DNA from 3 places in the Microbacterium sp. Z6_144 genome. Region 3 is predicted to be linked to each of the others. Evidence: predicted binding sites of a transcription regulator. Region 3 holds the regulator's gene; each other region holds the start of a gene.
What was found. The regulator HrcA, encoded in region 3, represses chaperone genes, less so after heat shock. The targets are predictions, from matches to a motif close to TTNGCACTCGNNNNNNNCGAGTGCNAA.
Positions count from the first base shown of each region.

Region 1: a site for HrcA is predicted at 8,350-8,376, ahead of groL (chaperonin GroEL). Genes of this name have one in related genera too.
Region 2: a site for HrcA is predicted at 7,340-7,366, ahead of groES (co-chaperone GroES). Genes of this name have one in related genera too.

Region 1 covers NZ_JBXVPT010000001.1:1,020,713-1,030,632, forward strand. The annotation lists gene AC2DGY_RS04995 (DUF4032 domain-containing protein) at 1-1,317, opposite strand, end outside; gene AC2DGY_RS05000 (ABC transporter ATP-binding protein) at 1,389-2,492, opposite strand; gene AC2DGY_RS05005 (DsbA family protein) at 2,713-3,681, shown strand; tRNA gene AC2DGY_RS05010 (tRNA-Thr) at 3,716-3,791, shown strand; gene AC2DGY_RS05015 (DMT family transporter) at 3,904-4,866, shown strand; gene AC2DGY_RS05020 (nitroreductase family protein) at 4,863-5,513, opposite strand; gene msrB (peptide-methionine (R)-S-oxide reductase MsrB) at 5,510-5,917, opposite strand; gene AC2DGY_RS05030 (DUF2332 family protein) at 5,989-6,981, shown strand; gene AC2DGY_RS05035 (DUF3263 domain-containing protein) at 6,991-7,248, shown strand; gene AC2DGY_RS05040 (LytR C-terminal domain-containing protein) at 7,258-7,836, shown strand; gene AC2DGY_RS05045 (cold-shock protein) at 7,966-8,166, shown strand; gene groL (chaperonin GroEL) at 8,414-9,920, shown strand, end outside.
Region 2 covers NZ_JBXVPT010000002.1:561,791-571,710, reverse strand. The annotation lists gene AC2DGY_RS14755 (branched-chain amino acid ABC transporter permease) at 1-340, shown strand, start outside; gene AC2DGY_RS14750 (branched-chain amino acid ABC transporter permease) at 350-1,330, shown strand; gene AC2DGY_RS14745 (ABC transporter ATP-binding protein) at 1,320-2,318, shown strand; gene AC2DGY_RS14740 (ABC transporter ATP-binding protein) at 2,315-3,037, shown strand; gene AC2DGY_RS14735 (hypothetical protein) at 3,152-4,123, opposite strand; gene AC2DGY_RS14730 (ABC transporter substrate-binding protein) at 4,353-5,696, opposite strand; gene rarD (EamA family transporter RarD) at 5,859-6,824, opposite strand; gene groES (co-chaperone GroES) at 6,955-7,251, opposite strand; gene AC2DGY_RS14715 (class I SAM-dependent methyltransferase) at 7,403-8,593, shown strand; gene AC2DGY_RS14710 (hypothetical protein) at 8,686-9,252, opposite strand; gene tsaD (tRNA (adenosine(37)-N6)-threonylcarbamoyltransferase complex transferase subunit TsaD) at 9,249-9,920, opposite strand, start outside.
Region 3 covers NZ_JBXVPT010000001.1:1,627,090-1,637,009, reverse strand. The annotation lists gene AC2DGY_RS08000 (16S rRNA (uracil(1498)-N(3))-methyltransferase) at 1-333, opposite strand, end outside; gene dnaJ (molecular chaperone DnaJ) at 337-1,461, opposite strand; gene hrcA (heat-inducible transcriptional repressor HrcA) at 1,513-2,553, opposite strand; gene hemW (radical SAM family heme chaperone HemW) at 2,636-3,853, opposite strand; gene AC2DGY_RS07980 (DUF1990 domain-containing protein) at 3,853-4,503, opposite strand; gene lepA (translation elongation factor 4) at 4,666-6,522, opposite strand; gene AC2DGY_RS07970 (pyridoxal phosphate-dependent aminotransferase) at 6,535-7,689, opposite strand; gene AC2DGY_RS07965 (ExeM/NucH family extracellular endonuclease) at 7,908-9,920, shown strand, end outside.

The DNA.
Region 1 (9,920 bases), 610 kb from region 3:
GTCGACCGCCGTCTCCTCGTCGTCCTCGTCGTCGTCGTCTTCGTCCTCACCCACGAGGGGCATCATGCCCGTGGCGACCGGCACGGAGAGGCTGTCGGTGGGGGGTCCCATCACCGTCGCCTCGTCGCGGCGGTGCCGCAGCACATCGTCGATGTACGACGTCAGCACCTCGGCGATCGGGACCGACCGGCCCCGCGCCTGAGACATGTACCAGCGGTGCTCCAGCACCTGGTGGAACGCCTCGGCCGGTTCGAGCTTCGCGCGCAGGTCGAACGGGATCGCCAACACGATCGGCTCGAACACGCGCGTCAACCACTCGTGCGCGACCCGCTCCTCGTCGTCGCCGAGGCGACTGACCCGGGCACGGAACTCATCCAGGTCGTTCAACAGCCGGCGCGCCTGGTTCTCCTCGACGTCGAGCCCGGTGAGCCGCAGCAGCCGCCGCTGGTGGTGTCCCGCATCCACCACCTTGGGCTGGATCGACACGTGCGTCCCGTCGGACGTGGTCTGGATCGACATCTCACCGATGTCGAAACCGAGCGCATTGAGGCGCTGGACCCTCTCGGTGAGCCGCCACGATTCGTCCACGGCGAAGCTCTCCCTGTCGGTGAGCGCCGCCCACAGCGAGTAGTAGGACGACAGAAGTCCGTCGGCGATCTGCACGGCGTCGATGCCGCCCTCCAGGCGACCGCCGGCTTCCAGGTCCATGATCTCGCCGGCGATGTTGGTGCGGGCCACATCGAGGTCGTGTGCGCGCTGCCCGCGCGTCAGGCCGCCCTCGTGGAGCTCACCGGTCTCCGCATCCACGAGGTATGCGGCAAACGCGCCGGCGTCGCGTCGGAAGAGGGTGTTCGACAGCGAGACGTCTCCCCAGAAGAACCCGACGTTGTGCAGGCGCACCAGCAGCACCGCGAGGGCGTCCACCAGGCGCGTGGCGGTGTGGGGCCGCAGCACCTGCGTGAACAGTGCGCGGTACGGCAGCGAGAACCGCAGGTGCGCCGTGACGAGGGCCGCGGGGAGCGGCTCGCCCGCGGCATCCGTCCGTCCGTCGATCACCGCGACGCGCTCGACGCAGGGCGCTGCGAGCCGGTGCAGGTTGCCGAGCATGTCGTACTCGCGCCGGGCCATTTCGTGCGTGGTTTCCTTGATCGCCACGACCCGTCCGGAGAGGTTCGCGAAGCGCACGAGGTGGCGGGATATGCCCTTCGGCAGGTACACGATCGTGCTGCTCGGCCACTCCGCCAGCGGCGTCGACCAGGGCAGGGACAGCAGGCCGGGGTCGACGGAGCTGGCAGTGATGCTGAGCGAATCGGGCACGGAACCTCCCGGAGAAACAGACGCGGCGCGGGCAGCCCCAAGGCTACCCGCGCCGCGCGGTGACAGATCGATCAGGCGGAGACGACCGGCTTGTCGTTCAGACGCTCTCCCGACTCGATGTCGAACGCGTGCACGTGACCGACGCCGGCGGCCAGGGTCACCGTGTCGCCCGCGTTCGGGTGGCGCCGGCCGTCGACGCGTGCCACCAGATCGGCGCGCTTGCCGTTGATCTCGGTGTGGCCGTAGAGGTAGCCGTCGGCGCCCAGTTCCTCGACGAGGTCGACGACGACCGACAAGCCGCGGCCGTCGGCGGGGCCGACGATGATGTCCTCGGGGCGCACACCCACGGTGACCTGGCTGCCGTTGGCGCGGCCGACGGTGTCACGGTCCAGTGCCACGACCTCGTCACCGAAGCGCACGCCACCGTCGGCGAGGTCGGCGGAGAACAGGTTCATGGCGGGGGAGCCGATGAAGCCGGCGACGAAGACGTTGTTCGGCTTCTCGTACAGGTCGCGGGGCGTTCCGACCTGCTGCAGGATGCCGTCCTTGAGCACCGCGATGCGGTCGCCCATGGTGAGGGCTTCGGTCTGGTCGTGCGTGACGTAGACCGTCGTGACGCCGAGGCGGCGCTGCAGCGACGCGATCTGCGTGCGCGTCTGCACGCGCAGCTTGGCGTCGAGGTTCGACAGCGGCTCGTCCATGAGGAACACCTGCGGCTGACGGACGATCGCGCGGCCCATCGCGACACGCTGACGCTGACCACCCGAGAGCGCCTTGGGCTTGCGCGTCAGGTACTCCTCCAGGTCGAGGAGCTTGGCGGCCTCGAGCACGCGCGCGGCCCGCTCTTCCTTGCCGACGCCGGCGATCTTCAGGGCGAAGCCCATGTTCTCGGCGACGGTCATGTGCGGGTACAGCGCGTAGTTCTGGAACACCATCGCGATGTCCCGGTCCTTCGGCGGGATGTCGGTGACGTCGCGGTCACCGATCAGGATGCGGCCGGAGTTGACCTCTTCGAGGCCGGCCAGCATCCGCAGCGACGTGGACTTGCCGCATCCGGAGGGGCCGACGAGAACGAGGAACTCGCCATCGGCGACTTCGAGGCTCAGCTTGTCGACTGCGGGACGAGTGCCCCCGGGGTACAGGCGGGTTGCGTTGTCAAAGGTGACGGACGCCATTTTTTCTTCTCCTTCACCGGCAGGTACGTGCCGGACGATCCGTAGTGATGGATGAGCGGGGGCCAGCCCGCACGCCCGCCATCGGGCGCGATCCTCAGTATAGGTGTGCGGGGGTTCTGTCTGGGCTTTTCCCAGGCTGCCTGGCTAGCATCGGATTCTGGCCGCGTTACCCGTGCGGCCCGCCGGATCTCCGGCCACCGTCATCCGTTCAGAAGGTTCCATGTCGACCGACGAGACACCACAGGTGCCTGCCACGCGCGACCGCCGAGAGGCGGTGCGCGAGAAGGCGCAGCAGGTGCACGCCAAGCAGTCGCGCGTCCGCGTGCTGCGCGGTGTGCTGCTGAGCGCAGCGGGTCTGGCGGTCCTCGGAGCGGCCGCTGCCGCCATCATCTGGGCCTTCGCCGAGATGGGTCCGCGCCCGCTCATCGAACCGGGGAACGCGGATGACGACGGGTTCGCGATCACCGCCGTCACCGATGTCGCCGACCCCGGGAGCTCCGGCGTGGACGAATCGACCGGCGACGGGGAGGCGGAGCCCGCCGAAGCGCCGCCCGCCGAGGCGCCGGCGCCCACCCCGACGCCCAGCGACACGCGCGCGGTCGACATCCGCGTCTACGTGGACTACCTCTCCACCGAGGCTCGCGAATTCCAGATGGCCAACGCCGAGCAGCTCAAGAAGTGGGTGAGTGCCGACGCGGCGACGCTGACCTACTACCCGGTGGCGATGCTGACCTCCAAGTCCAACGGCACCAAGTACTCCCTGCGAGCGGCCGGCGCTGCGGCGTGCGTGGCGACGTATTCGCCCGACACGTTCTTCGCCTTCAACGACCAGCTGCTGCGGGAGCAGCCCGACATCGACTCCGACGGCCTGACCGACGAGCAGCTGGCCGAGCTCGCACAGGCCACGGGCGTCTCCGCCTACAAGGTCGTTCGCAACTGCATCGAGGAGGGCTCGTTCGCCTCCTGGGCGCGAGCGGCCACCGACCGCGCGCTGGACCGGATCCCCGACACCGACGGGGTGCCCCTCACCGCGACTCCGATGATCCTCGTGAACGGCGTGCAGTACGTCGGCGCGACGGAGGACCCGACGGAGTTCGCCCAGTTCGTCCTCACCGTCGCCAGCGACGCGTACTACCGCACTCCTTCGCCGACGCCGTCGGCCCCTGCCACGTCGACGCCCGCACCGTAACCGGCCCCGGGCGTCCCGATAGAATGGGCGCTCTGCCGGCTTGGCGCAATTGGTAGCGCACCTAACTTGTAATTAGGGGGTTGCGGGTTCGAGTCCCGCAGTCGGCTCCACGCTGCATCCCCCGCCGAGAAACGGCATTTCGGACGAGACGGACCGCGCCGCGCCGTTTCTCGTCCGGAACGTGGTTTTTCGCGGGTGCGGGCGGACCGTAACATCGGGCGGGTGGCGTCGCGCGAAGGTACCGGACCGACTCGACGCATCCCGCTGGGGGTCGCGGTGGCCGCCGCCGTCGCCGTCGGGGTGCTCACGGCACTGCAGGCCCGCATCAACGGGTCGCTCGGCGACGCGATCGACGACGGGTACACCGCCGCGGTCATCTCGTTCGCCTCGGGCCTGGCGATCGTCGCGATCATCACCGCCGCGCTCCCCTCGGGGCGTGCCGGTCTCGCGCGGCTGATTCAAGGCATCCGCGGCGGGCAGGTGCCGGCATGGATGCTGCTGGGCGGGTTCGCCGGAGCACTCACCGTCGCGACCCAGGGCCTCACCGTCGCCACCATCGGCGTCGCCCTCTTCACGGTCGGCGTGGTCGCGGGCCAGACGATCCACGGGTTGATCCTGGACCGCCTGGGTTACGGTCCCGGGGGAGTGGTCGCCGTCACGGTGCCGCGCGTGGTGGGTGGCGGCCTGGCCGTGGCCGGCGTCGTCGTGTGCCTCGCGGGGGTCACCGGCGCGCCGGCGCTCTGGATGCTGCTCCTTCCGCTGCTGGCCGGTGCGGGCATCGCGTGGCAGCAGGCCACCAACGGCCGCCTGAATCAGCGGGTGCGAAACCCGCTCATCGCCACTCTCGTGAACTTCCTGGGAGGCACGCTGGCGCTCGCGGTCGCCGCATCCGTGCACATCCTCCTCGACGGGGCGCCGCGCACCCTGGTGGTGGATCCGTGGCTCTATCTCGGGGGCGCGGTCGGAGCGGTGTACATCTTCCTGTCGGCCGCGGTCGTGCGGGTCACCGGGGTGCTTCTGCTCGGACTCGGATCGGTCGTGGGGTTGCTGGCGACGTCGGTCGTCCTCGACGCGTTCTGGCCGGCACCGTCCGGACCGCCGTTACCCGTCGCGCTCACCGGCGTCGCCATCGCGCTGGCGGGGGTGGCGATCGTCGTGGGGTGGCGGCGGAGGCCGTCCGGCTAGAGCAAAGTCGGGTCGACCGCGGCGGAGTGTTTCGCGCCCTGGCCGCGCTCGGGCATGCGCGTGATGAGCGCGCTCGCGTCGACCTCTTTGCGCGGCCCGAGCCGCGTCGTGTCGGGCTTGCCGCCGACGTAGAGCCAGCCCAGGAGGGCCTCGTTCTTGTCCAGGCCGTGCGCCTTGGCCACGGCCTTGCTGCGGGTGTAGTGGCCGCTGCGCCAGATGACGCCCCACCCCGCCTCATCCAGCAGCAGGCTGAGCACGTGCGCCACGCCGGAGGCGACGGCCTCCTGCTCCCACCGGGGAACCTTTTCGCTCTTGCGGTAGCTCACGACGACGGCGAGCAGAAGCGGGGCGCGCAGCGGTTTGGGTGATGAGCCCTTCTCGCGGAGACTCTTGTTGATGGCGCGGCCGAGGCGCTCCCGGTCGGCTCCGCGCAGCTCGATGAGACGCCACGGCCGCAGGGACGAGTGGTCGGCGACCCGCGCGGCCGCGGACACGAGCGACTCCAGCTCGGCGCGGGTGGGCGCGTCGTCGGTCACCCGCGACCACGACCGGCGGGCGCGAACGGCCTGGAGCGCCGCGCCCCCGCGCCCGGAGGCGCCGCGCGACGGGTCGGCGGCGTCGGGAGGAGGAGGCGTGGGGGTGGTCACGCCGGGGACTCGGGGGAGAAGTTCAGTGCGAGGGAGTTCATGCAGTAGCGGTCTCCGGTGGGGGTTCCGAAGCCGTCGGGGAACACGTGGCCGAGGTGCGAGCCGCATGCCGCGCACCGCACCTCGGTGCGTACCATCCCGTGGCTGCGATCTTCGATGAGCTCGACGGCCTCGGGGCGCACCGACTCGTAGAAGCTCGGCCATCCGCAGTGCGAGTCGAACTTCGTGCCGCTCTGGAACAGCTCGGCGTTGCACGCCGCACACGTGTACAGACCCGCGCGCTCCTCGTCCAGAAGCTCGCCGGTCCATGCCCGCTCGGTGCCGGCCTGGCGCAGGACGGCGTACTTCTCGGGGTCGAGCTCGGCACGCCACTCTTCGTCGGTCTTGTTCACGGAATAGCTCATGGGATCTTCCTCTCCTCCTCCATTCAACCCGACCCTGTGCACTGCTGGCGCCGCCCGAGGATAATGCCGGAGTGAATGCCGATGCCGTCGCCGCGGTGACGGGGCGCTACGACCGCTTCGCACGAGAGGAAGCGCCGGGACGTTCCGTGCTGTACGGCCAGTGGGCTGCCGGGGTGGCTGCCGACCCCGAGACCGCGGCCGTTCTCGCGCGCATCCCGGACACCCACCGCCAGCCGCCGCTGGTGTTCGCGGTGACGCGGATGCTGGGGGCACCGGAGAGCGGATACCCGGAGTGGGCCGCGTGGTTGCAGGGGCACGCCGACCGGGTGGTCGCCGAATGCGCGGCTCGGAGCCTGCAGACCAACGAACCGCTGCGGTGCGCCGCGCTCCTTCCGGCGCTGAGCCTCATCGAGGGGCCGATCGCGCTGCTGGAAGTGGGCGCGAGCGCGGGCCTGTGCCTGTATCCCGACCGCTACTCCTACCGTTACGCCACCGGGGAGGGGATGCTCGCGCTCGACCCCGCCGACGGCGCGAGCTCGGTCGTCCTCACCAGCCGCCTCACGGGGGAGCCTCCTCGGCTGCACCTGCCGCGCATCGTGTGGCGCGCCGGCATCGACCTGTCGCCGCTGGATGCGCGGAACCCGCGCGACCGTGCGTGGCTGACCGGCCTCGTCTGGCCCGGGGAGACGGGGCGGGCCGAGCGGGTCGAGGCCGCGCTGGACGTGGTCGCCGCCGACCCGCCCGCGCTGACCGCCGGCGACGCCGCGTCCGTCCTGGCCGAGGTCGCCGCCGCAGCCCCCCGCGACGCGACCCTGGTCGTCACGACCCCGGGTGTGCTGGCCCACATCCCGCGCGCCCGGCGGGGCGCGGTGATCGACGCGGCGCGCGCCGCCGGCCGGTGGATCACGATGGATGACCCAGGGCTGCACGAGGGCTGGAGCTCGGTCCCCGACCCGTGGCCGGGCGGCTTCGCCCTGGCGCTGGATGGCGCCATCCTCGCGGCGGTGGATCCCCTCGGCGGTTTCGTGGAGTGGCTCCCGGCACCTGCCCGCCCGCAGGCTTAACGTGGAGGCGTGCCTCTCTCCGACCGCGATCGAGCCCTCCTCGCCTTCGAGGCGGAGTGGCGCCGGCACGGGGGAGCGAAGGAAGAGGCGATCCGGGCCGAGTTCGCGATGCCGCCCGCGCGCTACTACCAATTGCTGGGCCGCCTGATCGACACGGCCGAGGCCCTCGAGCACGATCCGCTCCTCGTGCGTCGCCTTCGCCGGGTCCGGGATGAGCGCGCCTCCGTCCGGGCCCGGCGCACGGCCATCCTCAGCACTCGCGGTTAGCATCGGGGGGTGGCGCGAACGACGTACCCGCGAGACCGATTCGACGAGCTCGCCCCTGACACGGGCCGGGTCGGTGCCCATCGCGCCGAGAATCCGCGCCTGCGCGGCGGCATCATCTTCCTGTGGGCCGTCGTCGCAACGGTCATCCTCCTCGTGGCCGGGATCTTCGGCTCGCTGCTGATGAGCGGGCGGATCTCGTTCGCGCCCGAGCCGGTTCCCACGACGTCACCGCTTCCCGTCGTCGAGCCCGTGGTCGACACGACGGTGCCGGTGCTCGTTCTCAACGCCACGCCGCAGGACGGACTCGCATCCCAGATCCGCGACACCGTGGTCGCCGCGGGCTGGGCCGCCGAGATCGTGTCCGCCGGAGCCGCCGGGGTCGACGACTTCCCGGTGACGACGGTGTACTACCCGTTCGAGGAGGACGAGGCCGCGGCGCTGGGACTGGCCGAGGCCATCGGCGGCGCGGAGATCGCGTTGAGCGACCAATACCTCCCCCTGGACGACCCCGACACAGAGGCGAACGAGGCCGCCCGGCAGCTCACGGTGGTGCTGGGACTCGACCGCATCCCTGAACCCTCCGAGTAGGCCCCGAGCCCCGTGTTTCCGGGGAGTAAACAGTTGGATGCGGCCGTGTCAAAACTTGCCCGACCAGGGGCCGCGACGCTGCACGTGGTGGATACGATGACGGTCGTCCCACACCATCAGGAGAAGAGCATGGCCCAAGGCACCGTCAAATGGTTCAACGCGGAGAAGGGTTTCGGTTTCATCACTTCCGGTGACGGACAGGACGTCTTCGTCCACTACTCCAACATCGATATGACCGGCTTCCGGGTTCTGGAGGAGGGGCAGACGGTGGAGTTCACCGTCGGCGCCGGCCAGAAGGGCCCACAGGCCGAGTCGGTTCGCGTCGTCTGACGCGTCCGTCCCGGCGCCCCTTTCGAGGCGGCATCGCGCGATGACTCCACCCCGGCAACGGTGCCCGGAGTCGCCGCGGGATGCCGCCTCGCTCTCTTTCCTCGCGGCCACCGCCGCGGGCAGGACGGAGACGACCCGCGGGTGCGGCAGCTTGCACTCGCATGGGTCGAGTGCCAGAATGAGTTAGCACTCGTGTTTATTGAGTGCTAACAGACTGATAGCTCCGTCCTGGAGGGACGACACACATATGGCAAAGATCATCGCTTTCGACGAAGAGGCCCGCCGCGGTCTCGAGCGTGGCCTGAACATCCTCGCCGACGCCGTCAAGGTGACGCTCGGCCCGCGCGGTCGCAACGTCGTGCTCGAGAAGAAGTGGGGCGCCCCCACGATCACGAACGACGGTGTCTCGATCGCCAAGGAGATCGAGCTCGACGACCCCTACGAGAAGATCGGCGCCGAGCTGGTCAAGGAGGTCGCCAAGAAGACCGACGACGTCGCCGGTGACGGAACGACCACCGCTACCGTTCTCGCTCAGGCGCTCGTTCGCGAAGGACTGCGCAACGTCGCAGCCGGCGCCGACCCCATCTCGCTCAAGAAGGGCATCGAGAAGGCCGTCAAGGCCATCACCGACCAGCTCCTCGCCGGCGCCAAGGAGGTCGAGTCCAAGGAGCAGATCGCTGCCACGGCATCGATCTCTGCCGCTGACCCTGCGATCGGCGAGCTGATCGCCGAGGCCATCGACAAGGTGGGCAAGGAAGGCGTCGTCACCGTCGAGGAGTCGAACACCTTCGGCACCGAGCTCGAGCTCACCGAGGGTATGCGCTTCGACAAGGGTTACATCAACCCGTACTTCGTGACCGACCCGGAGCGCCAGGAAGCGGTCTTCGAAGACCCCTACATCCTGATCGCGAACCAGAAGATCTCGAACATCAAGGACCTGCTGCCGATCGTCGACAAGGTGATCCAGGAGGGCAAGGAGCTCCTCATCATTGCTGAGGACGTCGAGGGTGAAGCTCTCGCGACGCTCGTGCTCAACAAGATCCGCGGCATCTTCAAGTCGGTCGCCGTCAAGGCTCCCGGCTTCGGCGACCGCCGCAAGGCGCAGCTGCAGGACATCGCGATCCTCACCGGCGGCCAGGTCATCACCGAAGAGGTGGGCCTCAAGCTCGAGAACGCCACGGTCGACCTGCTCGGTCGTGCGCGCAGGGTCATCATCACCAAGGATGAGACGACCATCATCGAGGGTGCCGGTGACACCGCGCAGATCGAGGGTCGCGTGACCCAGATCCGTCGCGAGATCGAGAACACCGACAGCGATTACGACCGCGAGAAGCTCCAGGAGCGCCTCGCCAAGCTCGCCGGCGGCGTTGCCGTCATCAAGGCGGGGGCGGCCACCGAGGTCGAGCTCAAGGAGCGCAAGCACCGCATTGAGGACGCCGTTCGCAACGCGAAGGCGGCCGTCGAGGAGGGCATCGTCCCCGGCGGTGGCGTCGCGCTCATCCAGGCCGGCAAGATCGCGTTCGCCACCGAGGCCCTCACGAGCCTCGTGGGTGACGAGGCGACCGGGGCGAACATCGTCCGCGTCGCCATCGAGGCCCCGCTGAAGCAGATCGCCTTCAACGCCGGCATGGAGCCGGGTGTTGTCGCGAACAAGGTCGCCGAGCTCGAAGCCGGATGGGGCCTGAACGCGGCCACCGGCGAGTACGGTGACCTGTTCGCACAGGGCATCATCGACCCGGCGAAGGTCACCCGCT
Region 2 (9,920 bases), on a different contig from region 3:
GGCCAGCGGAATCGACGTCGACGGCGTCGTCCGGATCGTCTGGGTCATCGCCGCAGCGCTGGCCGGCCTCTCCGGCGTGCTGTGGGCCTACTTCCGTCCGGGCATCCGGTGGGACATGGGTACCAGCATCCTGCTGCTGATCTTCGCCGCGGTGACACTCGGAGGACTCGGCACCGCCCTCGGGGCACTCGTCGGATCGCTCATCGTCGGCATGCTCGTCGAGGTCTCGACCCTGTGGATCCCGTCGGATCTCAAGTACGTGGGCGCCTTGGTCGTCCTGATCGTCATCCTCCTGTTCCGTCCCCAGGGCATCCTCGGGCGACGCGAGCGAATCGGATAGGTGGGCACCGTGAACTTCCTTCAGATCCTGTCGAACACCGCGGCGCAGATCCTCGCGCCCGCCACGCTCGGCTACGTCCTCGCCGCCATCGGGCTCTCCGTGCACTTCGGCTTCGCCGGACTGCTCAACTTCGGCGTCGCGGGGTTCATGGCGATCGGCGCGTACGGCTTCGCGATCTCGATCCTCAGCTTCGGCCTGCCCTGGCCGGTGGCCGCGCTCATCGGCCTCCTCGCCGCGGTGGTGTTCGCTCTCATCCTCGGCATCCCGACCCTGCGACTGCGCGGCGACTACCTCGCGATCGTCACCATCGCGGCCGCCGAGGTGCTGCGCCTGCTGTTCCTCACCTCGACCTGGCGCGCCTACACCGGGTCGGCCGACGGGCTGTCGGGCTTCCAGGCGGGCTTCCGCGCGAGCAGCCCGCTCCCTCCTGGCCGATGGGGCATCGGTCCATGGACGTACCAGTCCGACCAGTGGTGGGTCATCCTCGTCGGGACGATCACGACCGCGGTCGTCGTGCTGTTCGTCTGGCTGCTGATGCGGAGCCCCTGGGGGCGCGTCATCCGCGGCATCCGCGAGGACGAGGACGCCGTGCGCGCGCTGGGTAAGAACGTCTTCGCGTTCAAGATGCAGGCGCTCATCGTCGGCGGCGTGATCATCGCCGCGGGCGGCATCGTCACGGCGATGGGAACGAACGTCAACCCGAACGTCTACGTGACGTCGCAGAGCTTCTTCGTGTGGACGGCGTTGCTTCTGGGCGGCGCGGCCACGATCTTCGGCCCGGTGCTCGGCGCAGTGCTGTTCTGGGTGGTGCGCGCCTTCCTGTCCAACCTCCTGCCCGCTCTCGTGAACATCGGGTGGCTGCCGTTCCTGACGACCGAGCAGAGCCAGATGCTGGTCTTCGTCCTCGTCGGCGTCGCGCTCATGCTGATCGTCATCTTCCGCCCGCAGGGCATCCTCGGAAGCAAGAAGGAGCTGACCTTTGTCCGCTGACGTCGTACCCCCGACCCCGCGCCCGAAGAGCACCGGCCTGCATAAGGGCGAGATCCGCCCGGGCGTGGAGAAGGTCGACCCGATCATCGTCATCGACGGCGTCACGCGCGTCTTCGGCGGCCTCACCGCCGTGGATGTCGGGCACCTGGAGATCCCCCGCGGAGCCATCACCGCGCTCATCGGGCCCAACGGTGCCGGCAAGACCACGCTGTTCAACCTCCTCACCGGATTCGACAAGCCCAACGCGGGCAACTGGTCGTTCGACGGCAAGAACCTCGCGGGCATTCCCGCCTTCAAGACCGCGCGCATGGGTCAGGTGCGCACGTTCCAGCTGACGAAGTCGCTCGGACTGCTCACCGTGCTGGAGAACATGAAGCTCGGCGCGCCCAAGCAGGCCGGCGAGCGGATCTTCACGGGCATCCTGCCGTTCCTGTGGCGCAAGCAGGAGACGGAGATCGAAGAGAAGGCCCGCGGGCTCCTGCAGCGCTTCAAGCTCGACGCCAAGGAGAAGGACTACGCGGCGAGCCTGTCGGGCGGGCAGCGCAAGCTCCTCGAGATGGCCCGCGCCCTCATGAGCGACCCGGTACTGGTGATGCTCGACGAGCCGATGGCGGGTGTGAACCCCGCGCTGACGCAGTCGCTGCTGGACCACATCCTCGACCTCAAGGACCTCGGGATGACGGTGGTCTTCGTCGAGCACGACATGCACATGGTGCGTCACATCGCCGACTGGGTGGTCGTGATGGCGGAGGGCAAGGTGGTCGCCGAGGGTCCGCCGGACGCCGTCATGAACAACCCGGCGGTGATCGACGCCTATCTCGGCGCGCATCAGGACGTCGACCTCGGTGTCGTCACGGGCCGCCACGCCGGAACGCTCAGCGCCGAGGCCGCCGAACTGCTCGAGACCAAGCAGGAGCTCGACCAGGCCATCGAGGCGGAGGCGCACGGCCACTCGCAGCGCGCCGCGGGCACGGAGGACAGCAAGTGAGCGACAACGTCATCGAGGTCACGTCCGTCGTGGCGGGCTACATCCCGGGGGTCAACATCCTCAACGGGGCCAGCCTCACCGCCGCGAAGGGCGAGCTGATCGGCATCATCGGCCCCAACGGCGCCGGCAAGTCCACGATGCTCAAGGCCATCTTCGGCCAGGTGAAGGTGCGCGAGGGCACGGTGACCCTCAACGGAGACGACATCACGGGGCTCCGGGCCAACAAGCTCGTCGCCAAGGGCGTGGGGTTCGTACCGCAGTCCAACAACGTGTTCCCGAGCCTGACGATCGCCGAGAACCTGCAGATGGGCGCCTACCAGAGCCCGAAGTCCGTGGCCGAGCGCACGGACTTCGTGACCTCGATCTTCCCCGACCTCGGCAAGCGCCTGCAGCAGCGCGCCGGCTCCCTCTCCGGCGGCGAGCGCCAGATGGTCGCGATGGGCCGCGCGCTCATGATGGACCCGCACGTGCTGCTGCTCGACGAGCCGTCGGCCGGGCTGTCGCCCTCGCGCCAGGATGAGGCCTTCCTGCGCGTCTCGGAGATCAACAAGGCCGGCGTGACGACCATCATGGTCGAGCAGAACGCGCGCCGCTGCCTGCAGATCTGCGACCGCGGCTACGTCCTGGACCAGGGGCGCGACGCCTACACCGGCACGGGGCGCGAGCTGCTCAACGACCCCAAGGTCATCGGGCTCTACCTCGGAACCCTCGGCGCCTGAGCTTCGCGCGCCTCGCGCGCCTCGCGCGCCTCGCCGCCGTTCAGGGGACGGGATCGGCCGCCTCGCGCCCCGGGGAGGCGACGAAAGTCGTCCCCTCGAGGACTCGGCGGACGGTCAGCAGCGCCACCCGCGGCGGCGGAGCGCTCCCCGCAGCAGACCGGGTGCGACCGGGTCGGGGCCGTGGATGTGGGCGCGAGTGATCCGCACCACCTCGAAGCCGGCGGCGACATAGTCGGAGTGCTTGCGGATGTCGCGGCTCCACTGTGCGGCATCGGTACGGTGGTGATCGCCCTCGACCTCGACGAGGACCCGCCATGCCCGATACGCGGCGTCGGCGATGCCGAGGAGCCGGCCGTCGGGATCTCGGATCTCGGCGTCGAGCTCAGGCTCCGGGAGGCCCGCATCCTCCGCCTGGATGCGCCAGTCGGTCTCCAGCAGCGACATGCTGCCGACCCGGATGCTCGCGAGGGCTGACCGCAGCCTGCCGGCACCCGGGCGCCGACCGGCCGAGGTCACGGCGTGCAGTTCCGCCGGCGTCGCAACCTGAAGGTGCGGGCACGGGCGGCCGTAGCGGTCGCGGGGGATGCGGACGAGCTCGTCGCCGAGCCGGACGAGCTCGTGCATCGTCAGCTCGGCGCCCAGCATGGCCCACGTCGCTGCGGGGCTCGCCACCGGCATCCCATCGAGCATCCTGACGCTCGCGAAGGCCGGCGCGACCGTGCGTCCGCGGATGCCGCGGCGGCGGGGCGTCCGTTCAGGCGCGACCACGGCGACTTCGAGCTCCGCGTGCGCGACCGTGGCGCCGTGGAGGACCGCGGCGGTGCGACCGGCGAAGAACGCCCCGGGCGTCAGGAGGGGCGCGAACGTGACGGCATCCCGGATGACACGCGCTCGGGTCGCGCGGGCGCGCGCCAGCGGAGTGTCGTCCGGCTGCGCGGGGTCGGCGACGCGACGACGCACACCCCAGAACGGCGCCTCGAGGTCGCTCGCACGCAGCCGCTTCGCTGTCGCGCCGGCGCGCTGCGCCTCGGCGACGCCGAAGCTCTCCCCCAGCACTCCGGGCAGCGGTCGCGGCGGCACGGGCATGGACCCCAGCATCCCGGGCGCGCCGGCGGGCGATCGCCCAGGCAGGGCCCCCGGTGCGAAATCTCCCGCTGCCCGTGCCTGTGCAGGAGATGTCGCTCACCTCGGGGGACAGCATCCGCCGCCTGGGGACGGCGCGAGCGGGCAGAAGCCGTCCCCCGAAGGCCCCGAGGCCTCCGGGCACGTAGAAGGGCCCCGGTCGAAGACCGGGGCCCTTCCGCTACAGGAACGCTCAGCCGATGTTGAGGAACTCGTAGTTGTTGTCGGCGCCGTACTCGAAGACACCGATCGTGGCCTCGGTCGGGTCGCCCACCTCGTTGAAGGTGATCGGCCCGGAGACACCGTCGTAGTCCGCGGTCTCGCCGGCGATGATGATGTCGGCGCACTCCGCGAACGTCGTGCAGGTCGTGCCGCCGTCGGCACCCGAGACGGACTGCAGGTTCGCCGCCACATCCGGACCCGCCGTCGAGCCGGCCTGCAGCGCCGCCAGGGCGAGCAGGACCACGGCGTCGTACGACTCCGGCGCGTAGGTGAAGTCGGCCAGTTCAGGCTGACCCTGACCCGTCCAGTACGCCTGCAGCTCGGTGCGGAACGTCTCGATGGCCGCGGGGTCGACCGCCGGGTAGGTGCCCTTGGTGCCTTCCAGGGTTCCCTCCTCGAACTCGTCACCGAAGTTCGCGAGGTTGCCGTCCACCATGTAGAGCTTGTCTGCCGGGTAGTCCGCGCCGACCAGCTCGGGGATCATCGTCGTGACCTCTTCGAAGGTGATGAGGGCGATCGAGTCGGGGTCGGCGGCGAGAACGTCCTCGACCTGGGCCGAGAAGTTCGTGTCACCCGTGTTGTACAGCGACGCGGCGACGACCTCGCCACCGGCCGCCTCGAAGGCATCCCTGGTGAAGCACGCGAGTCCGGTGCCGTACGAGTCGTTCAGCACGATCATGCCGAGGGTCTCGTTGCCGTCGCCGGCGATCAGGTTGCCGAGCACCTCGCCCTGGAGCACGTCCGAGGGAGCGGTGCGCCAGTACAGGCCGTTGTCCTCGTAGCCCGTGAAGGCGGCCGAGGTGTTGGCCGGCGAGAACTGGATGGCGCCGGCGGCGATCACCTGGTCGATGAACTGCAGCGACGTGCCCGACGATGCGGCACCGACGATGGCGGTGGCTCCCTCGCCCAGCAGACGCGGGATCTCGGTCTCGTACGCCTTGTTGTCGGTGTCGCCCGAGTCGCCCTGGATGAGGTCGATCGTGATGCCCTTGCCGGCGGCGTTGATCTGCGACGCGGCGAAGTCGGTGGCCGAGATCTCCGGCGGTCCGAGGAAGGCGAGGTTTCCGGTGACCGGGAGCGCTGTACCGATCGTGTAGGTCAGGTCAGTCCCCGGACCACCGGTCGTCTCGACGTACTCGGGCGTGTACGACGCAGGTGCTGCTTCATCGCAGTCGATGGGGAACTCGAATCCCCCCTCGGATGCTTCGGGCGTGCTGCCGCCACCGGTACATCCGGCGAGGATGAGCGCAGCCGCGCCGACCATGGCGAATCCCCCCATGGCCTTCGTGGTGCGTGAACGTGTAAGGACGCTCATGTAGTGCTCCTTGATGAGTCGGGAACGCGGGGAAACGGGTTTCGCCGCGTCGATTGTGACCAACCTAACGGCGTGCGCGTCTCGTCGAGGTTCCCGTTCGTTAACGATGTGTAACGGGACCCAATCGTTATCTGGTGGGTCCGGATGCCGGAAAACCCGCGCTCAGGTGAGGTCAGCCACGTCGGAGGCGGTGCGGCGTCCGCGCCGCGCCGCGCGGAGCGAGTCGATCGTGAGCAGCACGAGCGCGACCCACACGAGACCGAATCCGATCCATCGTTCGAGCGGCATGGGTTCGCTCAGCACCCACACTCCGATCGAGAACTGGAGGATCGGGGCCACGAACTGCAGCATCCCCATGACGGTGAGCGGCGTGCGACGGGCGCCGGCCGCGAAGAACAGCAGCGGGATTGCGGTGACCGCGCCGGCCAGGAGGAGCAGGATGCCGTGCCCGACGCCGGCGGTCGCCAGCGTCAGACCGGACGTGGCGCCGACGATCGCCAGCTGCACGAGCGCGACGGGGGTGAGCCACGCCGACTCCAGGGTGAGCCCGCTGACGGCGTCGACGGCACCCCCGATCTTGTTCTTGACCAGGCCGTACAGCCCGAAGGAGAACGCCAGGCCCAGCGCGATCCACGGGAACGCGCCGTATCCGACGACGATCACCCCGACGGCGACCGCCGCGATGCCCAGCGCCACCCACTGCGTGACCCGCACGCGTTCGCGGAGGACGACGACCCCGAGCACGACCGTCACGAGCGGGTTGATGAAGTATCCGAGGCTCGTTTCCACGACGTGGCCGGTGAGGGTCGCGAGGACGTACACCTGCCAGTTGACGTAGATCAGGGCGCCGGCCAGCGCCGTCAAGCCGAGCAGACGCGGCTGCCGGATGATCGCCAGCAGGGGCCGCCACGCGCGGGTGACGGCGAGCAGCACGACGCAGAACACCAGCGACAGGACGATCCGCCAGGCGACGAGCTCCCACGGACCGGTCGGCAGGAGCGCGACGAAGTACAGCGGAAGGACGCCCCACAGCAGGTAGGCGGCGAACGCGTAGCCGACGCCGAGCAGCCTCTCCCGGGCGTCCGAGGCGGTGGATGCGGCGGGGGTGCTGGGCGTCGTCCGATCCACTCCCCCAGCCTACGGTCGGATGCCGACGGCGAGCGCCGGATGCCGCGCTCCTCGGCCGGGAACGCCCGCCGGGAACGCGGAAGGCCCCGGATGCCGAAGCATCCGGGGCCTTCCGGTGAGAGCTGTGGCGTCAGCGGACGACGACGGCGAGCACGTCGCGCGCGGAGAGCACGAGGTACTCGTCGGCACCGAACTTGACCTCGGTACCGCCGTACTTGCTGTAGATGACGCGGTCGCCGACGGCGACGTCCAGCGGGACGCGGTTGCCGTTGTCGTCGATGCGGCCCGGCCCGACGGCCACGACCTCGCCCTCCTGGGGCTTCTCCTTGGCAGTGTCAGGGATGACGAGACCACTGGAGGTGGTCTGCTCTGCCTCGACCTGCTGGATGACGATGCGGTCCTCGAGCGGCTTGATGGAAACCGACACGGTCTACCTCTTCTTTCTTGACGCTTCGGTACAGAAGACTCGTTAGCACCCACGCATGGCGAGTGCTAACGCCAGTGTACGGAAAGAGTTGGCACTCCCGCAACGCGAGTGCCAACTCCGTACGACTGAGGGTCGCGCCTAGGGTGGGGTGGTGGACATGGCGGAGTTGACGGCGCTGCTCACCGGCGAGGGGCTTCGGCTGCTGGACGAGGCCGGCGAGATCACCTCCACCGCCGAGGTCGCCCGGACCGTCTCTCGGCTGCGGGCGGCAGGGCATTCCCCCGACCTGGTCTCCGCGGTGGTCGGGCAGGCACGGCTGCGTGCACGGGCCCGCGCGAAGTTCGGCGACTTCGCCGAGCGGATGCTGTTCACCCGCGCCGGGCTCGAACAGGCCACGCGGCTGTCGGTCGCGGCGCGCCACGCGGGACGGTTCCGTGCCGCGGGCGTGGAGAGCGTCGCCGACCTCGGGTGCGGCATCGGCGGCGATGCCCTGGGCTTCGCCGCGCTCGGCCTCCGCGTGCTCGCCGTCGACGCCGACGAGGTGACCGCCGCGATCGCCGCGTACAACCTCGCCCCGTTCGGCGACGCGGTGACGGTGCAGCACGGCAGCGCCGAGGCATCCGATCTGGCGGGCGTCGAGGCCGTGTGGCTGGACCCCGCGCGGCGCACGGCGGGGCACACCGAGACGGTGCGGGTCGGCGCCGGAGATTACTCGCCCCCGCTCGAGTGGGCCTTCGGGGTTCTGGCGCGCATGCCCGGCGGGATGAAGCTCGGCCCGGCGTTCGACCGCGACGCGATCCCCGCCGATGCCGAAGCGCAGTGGGTGAGCGCCGACGGATCGACGGTCGAGCTCGTGCTGTGGACGGGTGCGCTCGCGCGGGACGGCGTGCGCCGCGCGGCGCTGGTGACCCGCGGGGACGATGCGTGGGAGCTCACGGCGGGCGCCGACACGGAGGACGAACCGGTGCGGACGCTCGGGGCGTACGTGCACGAACCCGATGGCGCGGTCATCCGGGCCCGGCTCATCGGCGACGTCGCCCGGGCGCTCCACGCCGGGATGCTCGCGCCCGGCATGGCCTACCTCACCTCCGACGAGGCACTGACGAGCCCGTTCGTGTCGTCCTTCCGCGTGCGCGAGGAGGTGCCGTTCGAAACCCGGGCGCTCGCCCGGGTGCTGCGCGCGCGTGGGATCGGAACGCTGGAGATCAAGAAGCGCGGCGTGGATATCGACCCCGCGGTGCTGCGCACGAAGCTCGGCCTGCGCGGCGAGGACTCGGCGACGCTGATCCTCACGCGGGTCGGCAAGCGCCGGCTCGCCGTGCTGGCCGACCGCGTCTCCTGAGCCGTCGCGACGCGTCGGTCCGGAGGGAAGCGCGGGTCAGGAGAGGGAAGCGCGGGTCAGGCGGGAAGTGCGGGTCAGGCGGCAAGCGCGGGTCAGGAGAGGGAAAGCTGCGGCATCGCCCACACGAGCCACCCGGCGCTGTACACGATCGACACGAGGCTCAGCACCAGCGCCCACACCCCGATCGCCCGGGACTCCCCCGCCCGGCACAGGGTGATGATCGCCACGACGACGCCGGCGACGCCGGCCGGCAGCATCCACCCGACGAAGATCGATGCCGTCAGGGCGACGATTGCGAGCCCGAGCGCCCACGGACCGACCCGCGCGCGTCGCCGTGCCGGAGGAGGCGCCCACTCGAGGTGCTCCCCTTCGACGGGTCCTTCCGCCGCCACGATCACCGGAGCGGTCGGGAGCTCGCGATAGCCCTCGCGCGCGGCGCCGGGGATACGGGATGCCGCGGGCGCGACGATCACGTCGGGCGACGGCGGCTCGACCACGGGTGGGTGAAGAGTCGCCGGTGGCGTGTCGAGCGCAGCATCCACGCCCCGGAGGTCCGGGGCTGCCGCCGGCTGCACCGCGGCCTCCGCGCTCTCCTCGATCGGCCGGGCGTCGGGTTCGTCGGCGCTGCGCGGAGCGCGGCCGGGCGCGACGTCGCTCATCCGGCGGCCTCCTCGGCGACCTGGATCTCGGTGACCGGCAGGGTCGAGTCCGCCCCGAATGCGATCGTGGACGGACGGCGGCCCGAGGCGATCAGCTCGGCCGCGAGCGCGGCGATCATCGCACCGTTGTCGGTGCACAGCCGCAGCGGCGGGATCCGCACGCTCACGCCCGCGGCTGCGGCACGTTCGAGCGCGACGTCGCGCAGCCGGCGGTTGGCGACGACACCGCCGCCCAGGAGCAGTCGCGGCACGTCGTGTCGCGCGCATGCGTCGAGGGCCTTGGTCACGAGCACGTCCACGACGGCCTCGCGGAACGATGCAGCGACATCCGCCACCGGCACGGTCTCGCCGGCGGCTTCGCGCTGCTCGGTCCACCGCGCGACGGCCGTCTTCAGGCCCGAGAACGAGAAGTCGTACCGGTGCCGCTCCATGTCCGACGCGCGAGAGAGCCCGCGGGGGAACGGGATGGCGCGCGGGTCGCCGGAGGCTGCGGCACGGTCGATCTCGGGACCGCCGGGGTAGGGCAGCCCGAGGATGCGGGCCACCTTGTCGAACGCCTCACCAGCGGCGTCGTCGACCGTCTCCCCGAGCAGCTCGACGTCGCTCGTGAGGTCGCGGACGAGGAGCAGCGACGTGTGGCCGCCGCTCACCAGCAGCGCCACCGTCGG
Region 3 (9,920 bases):
CTGCCACGGGATGATGCGGTCGACGCCGAGCTCGGTCGCCGCCTGCACCGCCAGCTCGTCCCGGTCGCCCTTGGCGAGGGCCTGGACGAGGGTGAGGGTCGGTGAAGGCGCCGCGACTTCGGTCCGGGTCGCCACGCGCACGACGACCTCCCGCGCCGACACCGCCGCGGCCGCGCCCTCGAGCCACGTGCCGCGCCCGTCGCCGACGGTCACCGTCTCGCCCGCCCGCAGACGCCGCACGTTCGCGGCGTGATGCGCTTCGGTGCCGCTGAGGACCACGTCGTCGCCGGGCTGCGCGTCGGAGGCACCCTCGGCCAGGAAGTGCAGCGCCACGGCTCAGCCGTTCCGGAAGCGGTCGCGCAGCTTCGAGAACAGTCCCTGGTGGAATTCGGCCAGATGCGGAGACGGCGACTTGGTGCGGCGCGCGAACTCCTCGATCAGGGCCCGTTCCTTCGCGTCCAGCCGGGTGGGTGTGACCACGTGCACGCCCACGCGCAGGTCGCCGCGCTGCGTTCCCCGGAGCGGGGTGACGCCACGGCCCTTGATCGTGAGCACGTCGCCGGACTGCACACCGGGGCGCACCTCGAGTTCGACCTCGCCGTCCAGCGCCTCGATCTTCGTCTCCGTGCCCAGGATCGCGTCGGGCATCGACACCTCCAGGGTCGCCAGAAGGTCGTCGCCCTCTCGGCTGAACACCTCGTGCGGGGCGACGTTGATCTCCAGGTAGAGATCTCCGTTGGGGCCACCCGCGGGGCCGACCTCACCCGACCCGGGCATCTGCAGGCGCAGGCCGGTCTCGACCCCCGCCGGGATGTCGACGGACACCGTGCGGCGTGCGCGCACGCGTCCCTGCCCCTGGCAGGTGGCGCACGGGTACGGGATGGTCGTCCCGTAACCCTGGCACGTGGCACAGGGCTGAGAGGTGACGACGTTGCCGAGGAGGCTCCGCACGGTGCGCTGCACGTTTCCGGTGCCGTGGCAGATGTCGCACGTCACCTCCGACGTACCGGGCTGACAGCACGACCCCTGGCAGGTCTCGCACAGCACGGCCGTGTCGACGTCGAGGTCGCGGTGCACTCCGAACACGACATCGCCGAGCTCGAGCGTGACGCGCACCAGGGCGTCCTGACCGCGCTCACGGCGAGACCGGGGACGCCCGCCCCGGCCTCCGCCGCCGGCGCCGCCGAAGAACGTCTCGAAGATGTCGCTGAACCCGCCGAACCCCGCCGCGCCCCCGGCACCCCCGAACGGGTTCGAGTCGCCGCCCATGTCGTAGCGGCGACGCTGGTCCGGATCGCTCAGCACGTCGTACGCGTGTGTGACGAGTTTGAATCGTTCGGCCGCACCCTCGCCGGGGTTGACGTCGGGGTGGAGTTCGCGCGCAAGCCGCCGGTAGGCGCGCTTGATGTCGTCCGCAGACGCGTCGCGCGCGACGCCGAGGACCTCGTAATGGTCAGCCACAATCGCCTTCCTGCCCGCGTACAGCGGGACCGTTCGAAGACCGGATGCGCCTCAGCGGCCGTTCTCGTCCTCTTCGAGCATCCGGGTCAGATAGTGCGCGACGGCGCGAACCGCCGCGAGGTTTGAGGGGTAGTCCATCCGCGTGGGGCCGAGCAGGCCCACGCGGGCGCCGCTGGCCGGCGCGTCGTAGTGGCCGATGAGCACGGATGCCTCGGGCAGCCCGAACGGCTCGTTCTCGCGCCCGATGCTCGCCGACAGGCCTTGATCGTCGGCGACCATCTCACTCATGAGGCGCAGCAGCGTCACCTGCTCCTCGATCGCCTCCAGGAGCGGGTAGATGCTGCCACGGAAGTCGGATTCGCGGCGCGCCAGCGTCGCCGCCCCAGCCATGACCAGACGGTCCTGACGGAATTCCTCGAGCTCTTCGGCGAGGACACGCAGGATCGGGTACGCCATCGCGTCCAGGCCGCCACCGGTCGGCGGCGCTTCGCTGAGGAGCCCGCCCAGTCGTTCGGCGCCGTCGCGTACCGATCGGCCGACCAGCAGGGCTCCGATCCGAGCGCGCAGCTGCACGAGATCGGCGTCGCTCGGCTCTTCCCGGGAGAAGGCGATGCGCTGGGTGACACGTCCGGTGTCGGTGACGACGACCACGAGCATCCGCCCACCGCCGAGACCCACCAGTTCGACGTGCGTCACATTCGCGGTGGCGAACGACGGATACTGCACCATCGCCACCTGCCCGGTCAGCCGGGTGAGGGCGCGCACCGTGCGCCCGAGCAGATCGTCGAGATCTCCGGAGTCGCCGAGGAACGACGCGATCGCCGCGCGCTGGGCCTGGGAGAGGGGCCGCAGGTCCGCCAGGTGGTCGACGAAGACGCGGTACCCCTTGTCGGTGGGCACGCGTCCGGACGATGTGTGCGGCGCGGCGATGAGGTCTTCGTCTTCCAGCAACGCCATGTCGTTGCGGATGGTGGCCGCAGACACCCCGAAGGCGTGGCGATCGACGATCGCCTTGCTGCCTACCGGCTCATGCGTATCGACGTAGTCCTGCACGATGGCTCGCAGCACCTGGAGCCCGCGTTCCGTGACCATGGCACCCCTCCCCCGCGACCGTTGGCACTCGTTGTCGTTGAGTGCCAATTCTAGCGGATGAGGCCGGATCTCAGCCTGAGGCTCACTGGGTGAGCGTGTGGACGACGGCGTCGGCGAGGAGCCGGCCCCGCCTGGTCAGCACGACGCGCCCGCGCACGGCGTCGGCGCCCTCGACGAGGCCGTCCGCCACGAGCCCGGCGACGGCGTGCCGGCCCTCTGCGAGCAACTCCGCGACGGGGATCCCCTCGCGGATGCGCGAGCGCAGCAGCACGGCCTCGAGCCGCTGCGCTTCGGCATCGGGACGCTCGCGCCCGGCCGCGGGCGATGCCCCCTGCGAGAGCCGCGCCGCGTAGGCGGCGGGGTGGCGCACATTCCACCACCGCATCCCGCCGACATGGCTGTGCGCACCGGGGCCATAACCCCACCAGTCGGTGCCGCGCCAGTAGGCGAGGTTGTGCCGGGAGCGGTGCTGCGGGGTGCGCGCCCAGTTGGAGACCTCGTACCACTCGAGTCCGGCGGCACCGAGCAGATCGTCGGCCAGCTCGTACATGTCGGCTTGCAGATCGTCGTCGGGCTGGGCGAGTTCGCCGCGCCGGATCTGCCGCGCGAGCCGCGTGCCGTCCTCGACGATGAGTGCGTACGCGGAGAGATGATCGGGTTCGAGGGAGATCGCCTCCTCGAGCGAGAGCCGCCAGTCCTCGAGCGACTCGCCCGGGGTGCCGTAGATGAGATCGACGCTGACGTCGAGCCCGGCGGCTCGGGCCGCGGCGACCGCGGTGCGGACATTGGCCGGGTTGTGCGTGCGATCGAGGGCCGCGAGGACGTGCGGGCGGGTCGATTGCATGCCGATCGACATCCGGGTCACCCCGGCCGATGCCAGCTCGTTCGCGACCGCATCGGTCACGGTGTCGGGATTGGCCTCGACGGTCACTTCGGCTCCGTCGGCCACCCCGAAGGCCCGGCGCACTCCCCCCAGCATCCGCGCCAGGTCACCGGGCGGCAGGAGCGTCGGTGTGCCGCCGCCGAAGAAGATCGTCGAGGCCGGCCGCAGCGGGCCCGTCGCGGCGAGGACGCCCACGGACTGGTCGATCTCCCGCACGAGCGTGTCGGCGTACTGGTCCTGCCGCGCCCCGCGCAGTTCGGACGCGGTGTAGGTGTTGAAGTCGCAGTAGCCGCAGCGCACACGACAGAACGGCACGTGCAGATACACGCCGAAGTCGACGGCCGGATCGGTACGGATGTCCGCGGGCAGTGCCCCGTCGAGGGGAGCGGGATCGCCGAGGGGAAGGGCAGCGCCCATCAGCGGGACGTCGCGTACAGCGGGGAGATGGCGCGCAGGTATCGCTGGAAGAGCTCACGCCGGCGGTGGCGGACGAGACGCGGGTAGAGGCGGTACACGAGCGCGGCGGGGGCGTCGAAGGCGCGGACGGTGAACCAGACCTCGTCGTTGTCGCGCCACTCCAGGAGGAAGAACTCCTCCCCGCTGACCACGGATTCGCCGACGGTTCCGAGGGTGAACCCCACCCGTCGTGGCTCCTCGATCACGGAGATGACGCGCAGCTCGCCTTCCGCGCTCATCCGGTTCACGCGACCGCGCAGGCGCACGGTGGTCCCGGGGGCGACGAACGGGGTGCCGTCGGCGTCGAAGTGCTGGTCGGTCTCGAGCCGGCTCGGAGCGACCGGGTTCCCCTCGGCGTCATACCCCACGCCGGTGTACATCGGTCCCTGAGCGGGGCGCACGTCGGTGAGCGTGAGGCCGCCCTCACGCTGCGCCGACCACGACAGCAGCGCCTCGCTGGCCCCGGCGAAGCGCTCCTGGCCACTCCCGATCCGCCAGCTCTCCTCGGCCGGAATCGACCGCTCCGGCGGGTACTGCATCAGATCGGACGCCTGCGTGCCCCCCACGGCGGCGTAGTCGACCGTCTCGTCTCGAAAGGTCCCACGGCGCATGAGTCCAGGGTACTTCGGCTTTCCGTGCGTTGCGCCCGAGCCGCCGCGCGGCCGCCATCGCCTCCGCGAGAATCCGGTGGCCCGGCGAGAATCCGGCCGGCTGCGGGATTCTCGCCGCGCGGGTGGATTCTCGGGGATTCGGGTGCGGAGGAGGGGGAACGGCTACTTGCCGTCGACGTCGCCGGAGAGCGCCGCGATGAACGCCTCCTGGGGGACCTCGACCCGGCCGACCATCTTCATGCGCTTCTTGCCCTCTTTCTGCTTCTCGAGGAGCTTGCGCTTGCGCGTGATGTCACCGCCGTAGCACTTGGCGAGCACGTCCTTGCGGATCGCGCGGATGTTCTCACGGGCGATGATGCGCGCGCCGATGGCGGCCTGGATGGGCACCTCGAACTGCTGGCGCGGAATGAGCTTGCGCAGCCGCTCGGTCATCAGCGTGCCGTACGCGTAGGCCTTCTCCCGGTGCACGATCGAGCTGAACGCATCCACCTTCTCGCCCTGGAGCAGGATGTCGACCTTGACCAGGTCGGCCTCCTGAGATCCGGCGGGTTCGTAGTCGAGGCTCGCGTAGCCCTGGGTGCGACTCTTCAGATGATCGAAGAAGTCGAACACGATCTCCCCGAGCGGCATGGTGTACCGCAGCTCGACGCGGTCCTCGCTGAGGTAATCCATGCCCAGCAGCGTTCCGCGTCGTCCCTGGCAGAGCTCCATGACGGTGCCGACGTAGTCCTTGGGCAGCAGGATGCCGACCTTCACGACCGGCTCGGACACCGAGGCCACGCGGCCATCCGGGTACTCGCTCGGGTTGGTCACCGTCACGGTCTCGCCGGTATCCGTCGTCACCTCGTACGTCACCGATGGGGCGGTCGTGATGAGGTCCAGGCCGAACTCGCGCGAGAGGCGTTCGGTGATGATCTCGAGGTGCAGCAGGCCGAGGAACCCGGCACGGAACCCGAATCCGAGGGCGACGGAGGTCTCGGGCTCGTACTGCAGGGATGCGTCGGAGAGCTTGAGCTTGTCCAGCGCCTCGCGGAGCTCGGCGTAGTCGCTGCCGTCGATCGGGTAGATGCCCGAGAACACCATCGGCTTCGGGTCGGTGTAGCCGGGGAGTGCATCGGTGGCGGGCTTGCGGTGCGTGGTGATCGTGTCACCGACCTTGGACTGGCGCACGTCCTTCACACCCGTGATGAGGTAGCCCACCTCCCCCACGCCCAGTCCCTGGGTGGGGACGGGTTCGGGGCTCGATACGCCGATCTCCAGCAGCTCGTGCGTGGCCTTGGACGACATCATCTGGATGCGTTCGCGCGGCCCGAGCTTGCCGTCGACCATGCGCACGTAGGTGACGACGCCGCGGTAGGCGTCGTACACCGAATCGAAGATCATCGCGCGGGCGGGGCCCTCGGGCTTGCCCTGGGGCGCCGGGATGTCGGCGACGATGCGGTCGAGCAATTCCTCGACACCCTGCCCCGTCTTCCCGCTGACCCGCAGCACGTCGTCGGGGTCGCCGCCGATGAGGCCGGCGAGCTCGGCGGCGAACTTGTCGGGGTCGGCGGCGGGCAGGTCGATCTTGTTGAGCACCGGGATGATGTGCAGGTCGTTCTCGAGCGCGAGGTAGAGGTTGGCGAGCGTCTGCGCCTCGATCCCCTGCGCCGCATCCACCAGCAGGACAGCGCCCTCGCAGGCGGCGAGCGACCGGCTCACCTCGTAGGTGAAGTCGACGTGTCCGGGCGTGTCGATCATGTTGAGCGCGTAGGTCTCGGTCGTGCCATCACCCCGGCTGAGGGCCCACGGCATGCGCACCGCCTGGCTCTTGATCGTGATGCCCCGCTCGCGCTCGATGTCCATGCGGTCGAGGTACTGCGCGCGCATGTCGCGGTCGGCGACGATGCCGGTGATCCCCAGCATCCGATCGGCCAGCGTCGACTTGCCGTGGTCGATGTGGGCGATGATGCAGAAGTTGCGGATCAGCTCGGGCGGGGTCGCGGACGGCGCGAGAGGCTGCAGGGCGAGGGGTGACATGTCCCCTTGATTCTACGGGCGCGCGGCGGCAGGCATGGGCAGACGCCGGACGCCCTCGACGAGCTCCTCGCGGTCGCTCGCGACGCACACGCGGATCCAGCCCTCCCCGGATGCTCCGAAGGCCGACCCCGGCGCGACGGCGACGCCACGCTCGTCGAGGAATCGTTCGCACCACGCAGCGACGTTCCCCTCGGTCGCGTGGGACATGTCGATCCAGAGGTAGAAGGCGCCGCTGGGCTCGAGATACGTGAATCCGCGCTCGTCGAGCACGGCTGTGGCGGCTCGGAGGTTTTCCGCGTAGTGCGCGCCGGCCTCCTCGACGCCGTCCTGCGGCCCGGAGAGCGCCGCCAGGGCCGCGTACTGCGCGGCGGTGTTGACGCAGCTGATCGCCGCCTCCTGCACGCGCAGCATCACCTCGGTCATCTCGGGCGGGGTGACGAGCCATCCGACCCTCGCGCCGGTCATGGCGTAGGTCTTCGACGTCGAGAACACCGTGAGCACGCGCCCGTCGGTGTCGAAGGTCGCCGCGCTGGCGTGCGGGGATCCCCACGTGAATCGCTCGTACACCTCGTCGCTGATGAGCCACAGGTCGTGCCGGCGGGCGAACGCGACGAGGTCGGCGATGAGCTCGGGCGCGTAGGTCACCCCGAGCGGGTTCGAGGGCGAATTGATCACGATCGCCCGGGTGCGGGGCGTGACCAGCCGCTCGAGCGCGTCGGAGTCGGGGGCGAAGCCCCGCGCGGCTTCCAACCGGTAGGGCACGGGTCGCGCCTGCAGCATGTGGGCGCTCATCGTGAAGGTGGTGTAACCCGGATCGGGAAGGAGAACCTCGTCCCCGGCCGCGAGGACGAGCGTCATCGCCTGGTGCAGCGCCTGCGTTCCACCGACCGTGACCCAGACCTGCTCGACGTCGACATCCAGGCCGTTCTCGCGTGCGAGCTTGGCGACGATCGCCTCGCGGAGCGGCCGGATGCCGCCGTTGGGCGTGTAGCGGGTCGCACCATCCGTCCACGCCTGCGCGCCGGCCGCGCGGATCCGCTCCGCGACGGCCTCCCCGGGCTCGCCGACGGACAGGATGATCGTCCCAGGCCGCCGCAGCGCGATCTCCAGAATCCGGCGTACGCCCGACCCCGGCATATCGTCGATGTGCGCGGAGACGTGCGGCATGCCGCCATCGTAGGGGGCGCCGCCCATCTCCGAACCCAGGCGCGGGCAACCCGCCGACGAGCATCATTTCGATGCCGGGAACGGACTGTTCACACCCCGGAAACCCGGTGTCCGCGGCCGTCCCTATGATCGGAGGCAGGTCCCCCCGACCTCCCCACGGTGCCCACCCCGGGCGCATCGCGATGCTCGCGTGCGCTCAGAATCTCGGAGAAGAGTCTGTGACGACGCATCCCTCGGTCCCGGTTCTGCGTGACTCCCACCGGAGGGGGACGATCCGCTCCCTGCTGTCGGCCGCGCTCGTCGGCGCGCTGTCGCTCGGCGCGGTCGGTCTCGGCGTTCCCGCCACGGCCGCGGTGAGCCCGGATGCCCCGGTGGTCATCAACGAGGTGTACGGCGGTGGCGGCAACAACGGCGCCACCCTGACCCACGACTTCGTCGAGCTGGTCAACGTCAGCGACGCACCGGCGGCGCTGACGGGCTGGACGCTGCAGTACGCCTCCGCCACGGGCGCGTTCTCCCAGCAGTTCCCGCTGACGGGCACCATCGCCGCAGGCGGCCACTTCCTCGTTCAACTCGCTGCGGGGGACGGCGGCACGACGCCGCTGCCGACGCCGGACGCCACCGGGTCGCTGGCGCTCGGGGGCACCGCGGGCAAGGTGGCCCTCGCGTCCGACACCACGGCGGTCAGCGGCCCGGATGCGGCGAACGTCGTCGACTACGTCGCGTGGGGATCGAACGCCACTCCCGCGGCGGGCACCCCCGCGACGGGGACGACGAACACGACGAGCGTCTCGCGGGATGCGGCGCACACCAACACCGCCGTCAACGCGGCGGACTTCACCGCGGGCACCCCCACCCCGCGGAACTCGCAGGGGGCCGCCGCACCCAGCCCTGAGCCGACCCCGGACCCCACACCCACCGAACCCGCACCTGAGCCCACGCCGACGGACCCGGCGGTCGTGACGATCGCCGGCATCCAGGGCACAGGACCGTCGAGTCCGCTCGTGGGTCAGACCGTGACGACCGAGGGTGTTGTGACGGCGCACTACCCCACGGGCGGTTTCAACGGCTACGTGATTCAGACCCCCGGCACCGGCGGCGCGCTGGATCTCGCCACGCACACCGCGTCCACCGCGGTGTTCGTGTTCGCGCCGCAGGCGGTCTCGGAGGTCGCGCTCGGGCAGACCGTCCGCGTGACCGGAGTGGTCAGCGAATTCAACGGCCTGACGGAGCTGACCGTCGGGCCCGGCAACGCGCAGGTCATCGCCGGCGCCGCCGACCCTGTGCCCGCCCCGGTGGGGTGGCCCACCGATGACGCCCAGCGGGAGGCGCTCGAGTCGATGCTCGTGCAGCCGCTGGGCTCCTTCACCGTCACGAACACCTTCACGACCAACCAGTACGGCGAGGTCGGACTCGCAGCCGGCGACGAACCGCTGCGCCAGCCGACGGATGCCGCGACCCCGGGCAGCGACGAGGCGGCGGCGATCGCCGCCGACAATGCTGCGCGCGCGGTGACGCTCGACGACGGTGCGTCGACCAACTTCCTGAGCGCCGCGAACAGCGGGCTGACCCCGCCGTACGTGTCTCTGACGGAGCCGGTGGTCGTCGGCGGTGCGGCGCGCTTCGCCGAACCCGTCATCGTCGACTGGCGCAACGGCGCATGGAAGCTCAACCCCCCGCGCGCGCTGGTCGGCGACGGCTCGGGCGACGGCGACGGTGTGGAGTTCTCGAATCCCCGTACGGCGGCTCCCACCGGCGTGGGCGGCGCTGTGAGCGTCGCATCCTTCAACGTCCTGAACTACTTCACGACGCTCGGCGACAGTGGCCCGTCGTGCGAACCATTCGTAGACCGCACCGGCAACGGCAACAACGTGGACGAGGGATGCCTGCAGCGCGGCGCGTGGGATGCGGCGGACTTGGAGCGTCAGCAGGACAAGATCGTCTCGGCCATCACGACCCTCGACGCCTCCGTCGTCGGGCTGATGGAGATCGAGAACTCCGCGGCGCTCGGCGAGACGCCCGACGAGGCCACGGCCTCGCTCGTGGACGCACTCAACGACGCCGCGGGAGCAGGCACGTGGGACTACGTCCGATCCTCGGAGGAGCTGCCGCCCGTCACTGAGCAGGACCTCATCACCAACGCGATCATCTACCAGCCGGCGCTCGTCGAACCCGTCGGACCGTCGCGCGCCCTGGGTACCCTGAGCGAGAGCGACGAGGCGTTCGGCAAC